2 regions of the Mycobacterium stomatepiae genome follow, and region 1 is predicted to be linked to the other one. Evidence: predicted binding sites of a transcription regulator. Region 1 holds the regulator's gene; the other holds the start of a gene.
What was found. The regulator LexA, encoded in region 1, represses DNA repair genes until DNA is damaged. The targets are predictions, from matches to a motif close to CGAACANNTGTTCG.

Region 1 (3,403 bases):
GCCCTGGTACCGCTGCTGGTACTGGTGCTGCTGGCGGTGTTCGTGGCCTTGCGGTGGCGCCGGCATCGCGCCGGCCGCAACAGCGCGCCGTACGACCTGGAGCGCGACGTCGACGTCGGCGGTTATGACGATGCGGGCGAACCGCGCTGGGGACCCGACTACGCGGACAGCTCCACCGAACACCTGTCGTTCAGCGACGCCCACGCACCCGAGCACCGGGACGCCGCTGGTGTGCCGGTGGCTCGGTGGCCGCACGGACCCGAATCGGCCGACCTGGACGAGGACGGGGGCTATGGCGAGCCGGCGCGGCGCGTCTCCGAGGAGGAGTGGGACGAGTTAGCGGTCGACGAGCGGGATCCCGACTCGGTCGACACCGATTCCATCCCTGTGGTGTCGGCGGACGATCTGATCGAGGCCGGCTATGGCGATGAGTTCCCGGAAGCGGGCTACCCCGACGATGCCGACGTGCCTGAGGTCGCGTATCCGGAGGCCGTCGCGGAGGACGACTATGCCGATGCGGTCGCCGCCGGTTATCCGGAATTCCCCGACGAGGATGCCGCCTACGCGGAGGCGGGCTATCCCGGTGCCGACGAGGAGGGGGCGGCCTATCCCGAAGAAGAGCCGGAGGCCGCGTATCCCGATGTCGCCGTGGCGCATACCCCGCCGGACCTTGCCGGCGGCGCCGCGTCCGGTGCTGCCGCCGCGGGCGCTGCGGCTGCCGGTGGTGCCGCCGCGGGTGAGGCAGCATCCGGCCTGGCGGCGGCGCTCGGTGCCGCAGCCGGCCCCGCCCGCAGAGCTGGACGGCACGCGGCCGCGGACGCCGACGACGAAATGGACATCGCGTCGGCCGCGAGCTTCGGTGCGCTCGGCCCGGCCGGGCGCCCGACCATCCACCTGCCCCTGGAAGACCCGTACCAGATACCCGACGGCTATCCGATCAAGGCGAGCGCGCGCTTCGGGCTCTACTACACCCCGGACAGCGACCTGTACCACGACACGCTCGCCGAGATCTGGTTGTCCAGCGAGGAAGCCGCGCTGGTCAACGGCTTCGTGAAAGCCGACTGACGCGCCGCAGGTGCCGGCGCTATACCTTGCGGATCACCGTCACGACCTTGCCGAGCACGGTCGCGTCATTGCCGGGGATGGGATCGAACGCCGGGTTGTGCGGCATCAGCCACACCTGATCACCCGCACGCTTGAACGTTTTGACGGTGGCCTCGCCGTCCAGCATGGCGGCGACGATGTCGCCGTTGTCGGCGACGTTCTGCTGCCGTACCACGACCCAGTCGCCGTCGCAGATCGCGGCTTCGATCATCGAGTCGCCGACCACCTTGAGCAGAAACAGGGTGCCCTCGCCGACCAGCTCGCGGGGCAGCGGGAAGACGTCCTCGACGGCCTCCTCGGCCAGGATCGGTCCACCGGCCGCGATGCGCCCGAGCACCGGGACGAACGTGGGTTCCGGCAGGGCGTCGGAACCCACGACCTCGGTGGCCGGCGCGGCCGCCCTCGCATCATCGGCGCCGCGGACGTCGACGGCCCGCGGGCGGTTCGGGTCGCGGCGCAGGTACCCCTTGCGCTCGAGGGTGCGTAGTTGGTGAGCCACCGAAGAGGTCGACGTCAGGCCGACGGCGTCGCCGATCTCCCGGATGCTGGGCGGGTAGCCACGGCTGGTCACCGACTCGCGGATGACGTTCAAGATGGTGCGTTGCCGCTGGGTAAGCGATGAATCCACGGAATGCAGCGGGCCGTTGGAGCCGGTTGCCGAGGTGTCCTTGCTGTCGCTCATGGCACTGAATGTAGCCTCCCCGAACCCGAGAATCAAACATGTGTTCGACTGGCGTGTCGTGACGATGCATATGGAGGCTAAAGACCCTAGAACGGCTGAATCACACGTGTGTAACTTTTACGTAGACCGGGTATTCGCGGCGGCATGACAGTTCTGGCGACACCCCAGTTCTGTCGGTGGCGTGGTCTAGCGTTTTGCTCGTGCGACACGCTCCGCTCAAATGTTCGAATTTCGAACACACGAGCGATAGTGTCGAACACGCGAGCGAGGATTAGTTGACCGGAGGAACGCACATGACGCTCATGCACACAGTCTCACCGCGGACCAGCAACGTGCGGCGCCCGAGCCCGAGCGATGGGCTGGTCGCACGGCCTCGCTACGACCAGGAGCGCGTGCTGCGGTCGCGCCGGTCTGCCCAGTCACGGCCCGCCGGAGCGCCGATGTGCTACCGCGGCACCGGTGTCTCGATGTCGGACGCGCCGCATCGCAGCCGCCCGGTCAAGCTGGGGACGACGATCGGGCTAGCCCTGATGGCCGGAATCATCACCCTCTGGCTGGGCCTGGTCGCGAATCTCGGCCAGATCGCCAACGGCGACTCCGCTGCCGCTCCGGTGCCGGACCGGTTGTCCGTCGTGCAGGTCGAGCCGGGCGAGTCCCTTCAGGACCTCGCACACCGGGTCGCCCCGGAGGCACCGGCCCGCCAGGTCGCCGAGCGCATCCGCGAACTCAATAACCTGAGCTCGCCGGCGCTGGCCGCCGGCCAGACCCTGATTGCGCCGGTCGGCTGACCGCGCAACCGCGTGGTGCGAAAACCGCTGTACGCCAACGCTCCTCGGGGCCCCCATCGGCGGCAGCCCGCTTGTGACGGCTGCATTGGCCCGGCGGGGGAGCGCACGGGTACGCTCGGAGTGTTCCGCGAGATGCCGGCACAGCGAAGGAGCGGTCATGCATTGTCCGTTCTGCCGCCATCCCGACTCCCGGGTGATCGACTCCCGGGAAACCGATGAAGGCCAAGCCATTCGGCGCCGGCGGTCCTGCCCGGAGTGTGGGCGCCGCTTCACGACGGTAGAAACCGCGGTGCTGGCCGTCGTCAAGCGCAGCGGTGTCACCGAACCGTTCAGCCGCGAGAAGGTCATCAAGGGGGTGCGCCGCGCATGTCAGGGCCGTCAGGTCGACGAGGATGCGCTGAATCTGCTGGCCCAGCAGGTGGAAGACGCCGTGCGTGCCGCCGGCTCGCCGGAGGTGCCCAGCCATGAGGTCGGCCTGGCGATCCTCGGCCCGCTACGCGACCTGGACGAGGTGGCTTACTTGCGCTTCGCCTCGGTATATCGATCCTTTTCGTCTGCCGACGATTTCGAACGCGAGATCGCGGCGCTTCGCAAGCACCGCAAAGTATCGACACCGAGCTGACGCCTATGCCCGGCGACTTGCATCCTGACCTCGAGGCGCTCGCGCCGCTGCTCGGCACCTGGGCCGGCCGCGGTTCGGGCGAATACCCCACGATCCAGCCCTTCGAGTACCTCGAAGAGATTGTGTTTTCCCATGTGGGCAAACCGTTTCTGGCCTACGGGCAAAAAACGAAGGGGGCGGCCGACGGTAAGCCGATGCACGCCGAGA
Region 2 (3,403 bases), 140 kb from region 1:
CGCGAGCGTACTCGCGATAGTTGCTCGCGATATATCCGCCAATGTCCTTCTGCAGCAATACGATTCCGATGACCAAGGACACCACCGACGCCGCGGCGAGTCCGCCGCCGAGCCAGAACAGTTGTTTGCGGCTCACGGCCGCCACCGGCTCGCCGTGTGAACCACCACCCCGCCAGACCCCAGCGGACGCTGCGGGTACAGGTGCCACGTCTGCCAGCGCCAGCCGGGGCCGTCGGGTTCGGCGGCCAGCACGGTCAGTGCCGCATCATCACCGGGGAAGGTGCCGCCGAGCCAAGCGGTATCGGCTCGGCACCGCTCGCGCAGCTCACGCGCCAGTTGGCGAAACGTGGCCTCGTCGCGCGTGGTGGTGGCCGATTCCAGCGAATATCCGCAGGCTTCGGCACGCTCGGGCAGCTTGCCGGCCTCGCTGTCGGCGGTGCAGGACACCTGCTCGGAGAACGTGTGGGCAACGTGATCGACCGTGACGAGGTGGGAGGCGCCGAGCACCCCGAGCCGCAGCGCGCTGCCGTCGGGATGCCGCAGGGAATGACTGGCCAGCAGCGGTGGCGCAGGAGCGTTGAGTGCGAGCCGCAGCCTGCTCCCGGACACGTCGGCGGGAGCTACGGCGAGCTGATAGAGCGGCACCTCGCGGTCCTACGGGGAGCCCGGCGCGGGCGCCGGGTAGACGGTGAGCTCGCCCGGCGACGCCGGCTTGCCCGTCGAGATCTCCCAGGGCGTGCCGGGTGCCCAGCGCTCGAAGGAGAGCAGCACGGTCTGGTCGGCGTTGGCGCAGTCGACGAACTCCATCTCGCCGCCGGCCGGCAGGCCCGTCGTGCCCTCGGTCGTATACGAAGCGCGGCCGCGTTCCGACTCGTGAAACGCCATCCCGTCGACCAGGTACCGGTCCCCGGGCTGCAGCGTGATGTCCTTGCGGGTGACCCACATGACGAGCTCGAGGCGACCGTCGTCCTCCTCGACCGCGAACCACGTCGGCAGCTGGCCGCCCTCCAACAGGTGCTCCCACCACACGAACGGCCCCTCGCGGAACGTCACCGACCCGCGGACCACGTAGTCGATGCCGCCGTAACTGACGATGGCGCCGTGTCCCAGCTGCCGGGGCCCGAACTGCGGCATCGCGTCGAAGGACAGGGGGTCGCGGCGCCCGCGCGGCGCGGCCGCCGACTTAGGTCGCCGTGCCGCGATGACGAGCACGACGATGGACGCGATGAACAGCACCGCAGCCAGCACCACCAGCACTGTTCCCACGCAAACCCTCCCGTCGCCGCGGCGGTGGAGCGAACGTCGGCTTAAGTTAACAGCTTTTCCCGGGTCCGCGTGTCCTGTCCGGTGCCGTCGGACCCGACCGCTACGCTATCGAACAGCTGTTCGGGCCACCGTATTTGCAAGAAGTGGAGTTGGAGCTGCTATGCGCGTGATGGGCGTCGACCCCGGACTCACCCGATGCGGGCTGTCCGTGGTCGAAAGCGGGCGCGGCCGAAATATCGTCGCGCTGGACGTCGACGTGGTGCGTACCCCGTCGGATGCCGTGCTGTCCGCACGACTGCTGGCCATCAGCGACGCCGTCGAGTACTGGATGGACACGCATCGTCCCGACGTCGTCGCGATCGAGCGGGTGTTTGCCCAGCACAATGCGTCGACCGTGATGGGCACCGCGCAAGCCGGTGGCGTGGTCACGCTCGCGGCGGCCAAACGCGATATCGGCGTCTACTTCCATACCCCCAGCGAGGTCAAGGCCGCGGTCACCGGCAACGGCGCCGCCGACAAGGCTCAGGTCACCGCGATGGTCACCAGAATCCTTGAGTTGCAAGCCAAACCGACGCCGGCCGACGCCGCCGACGCGTTGGCGCTGGCGATCTGCCATTGCTGGCGAGCGCCGATGCTGGCCCGGATGGCGGCGGCCGAGGCGATGGCCGCCGAGGCGCGCCAGGCCTACCGGGCCAAGTTGGCGGCGAAGGCCAAGGCCACGAGGGCGGGAGCGGGCCGATGATCGCCTCGGTGCGCGGTGAGGTGCTAGAGGTGGCGCTCGACCATGTAGTGATCGAAGCCGCCGGAGTCGGCTACCGGGTGAACGCCACGCCGTCGACGCTGGCGACGTTGCGCACCGGCAGCGAAGCCCGCCTGATCACCGCGATGATCGTTCGCGAGGATTCGCAGACGCTGTACGGCTTTATCGACGGCGAGACACGCGACCTGTTCCTGACGCTGCTGTCGGTGTCGGGCGTCGGGCCGCGGCTGGCGATGGCGACCCTGGCCGTGCACGACGCCGCGGCGCTGCGTCAGGCCCTGGCCGACGGCGACGTCACGGCGCTGACCCGGGTGCCCGGGATCGGCAAGCGCGGCGCCGAGCGGATGGTTCTCGAGTTGCGCGACAAGATCTATGCGGCCGGCACGCCCGTGGCGGCGCCGGCGGGGGCGGGCATCAATGGCCACGCGGTGCGGGGCCCGGTGGTCGAGGCGCTGGTCGGCCTGGGCTTCGCGGCCAAGCAGGCCGAGGATGCCACCAACAACGTGCTGGCGGCCAGCCGCGAAAAGGGCGAGCAGGCAACGACTTCCGACGCGTTGCGGGCCGCGCTGTCGCTGCTCGGTAAGTCCAAATGAGCGACGACTCCGAGGACTACGCGGATCGCGACCTGTCGCCGGCGCTGACCGTCGGGGAGGGCGATATCGACGTCAGCCTGCGGCCCCGCTCGCTGCGGGAGTTCATCGGCCAGTCCCGGGTCCGCGAACAGCTGCAGCTGGTCCTCGAGGGCGCCAAAAATCGAGGCGGCACACCGGATCACATCCTGCTGTCCGGCCCTCCGGGATTGGGCAAGACGTCGCTGGCGATGATCATCGCCGCCGAACTCGGGTCCTCGCTGCGGGTGACCTCGGGGCCGGCGCTGGAGCGCGCCGGCGACCTGGCCGCGATGCTGTCAAATCTGGTCGAGCACGACGTGTTGTTCATCGACGAGATCCACCGCATCGCCCGGCCGGCCGAGGAGATGCTCTACCTCGCGATGGAGGACTTCCGGGTCGACGTCGTGGTGGGCAAAGGCCCTGGGGCAACGTCGATTCCGCTGGAGGTGGCGCCGTTCACGCTGGTCGGCGCGACCACCCGGTCCGGCGCGCTGACCGGGCCACTGCGCGACCGCTTCGGTTTCACCGCGCACATGGATTTCTACGAGCCGGCCGATCTCGAACGGGTGCTGGTACGTTCGGCCGGGATCCTCGGCATCGAGCTGGAACCTCCGGCCAGCGTGGAAATTTCGCGACGGTCGCGCGGCACGCCGCGGATCGCCAACCGGCTGTTGCGCCGGGTCCGGGACTTCGCCGAGGTGCGGGCCGACGGGGTGATCACCCGCGATGTCGCCAAGTCCGCGCTGGAGGTCTACGACGTCGACGA

Region 2: ruvC (crossover junction endodeoxyribonuclease RuvC) is a predicted target of LexA. The motif match lies at 1,376-1,389, and genes of this name have one in related genera.

The regions. Positions count from the first base shown of each region.
Region 1 is NZ_AP022587.1:1,596,623-1,600,025, reverse strand. It holds gene G6N54_RS07635 (LGFP repeat-containing protein) at 1-1,065, shown strand, start outside; gene lexA (transcriptional repressor LexA) at 1,085-1,786, opposite strand; gene G6N54_RS07625 (LysM peptidoglycan-binding domain-containing protein) at 2,080-2,574, shown strand; gene nrdR (transcriptional regulator NrdR) at 2,732-3,196, shown strand; gene G6N54_RS07615 (peroxynitrite isomerase) at 3,202-3,403, shown strand, end outside.
Region 2 is NZ_AP022587.1:1,453,839-1,457,241, reverse strand. It holds gene G6N54_RS06845 (DUF4247 domain-containing protein) at 1-136, opposite strand, end outside; gene G6N54_RS06840 (DUF2617 family protein) at 133-645, opposite strand; gene G6N54_RS06835 (DUF4178 domain-containing protein) at 655-1,266, opposite strand; gene ruvC (crossover junction endodeoxyribonuclease RuvC) at 1,427-2,008, shown strand; gene ruvA (Holliday junction branch migration protein RuvA) at 2,005-2,619, shown strand; gene ruvB (Holliday junction branch migration DNA helicase RuvB) at 2,616-3,403, shown strand, end outside.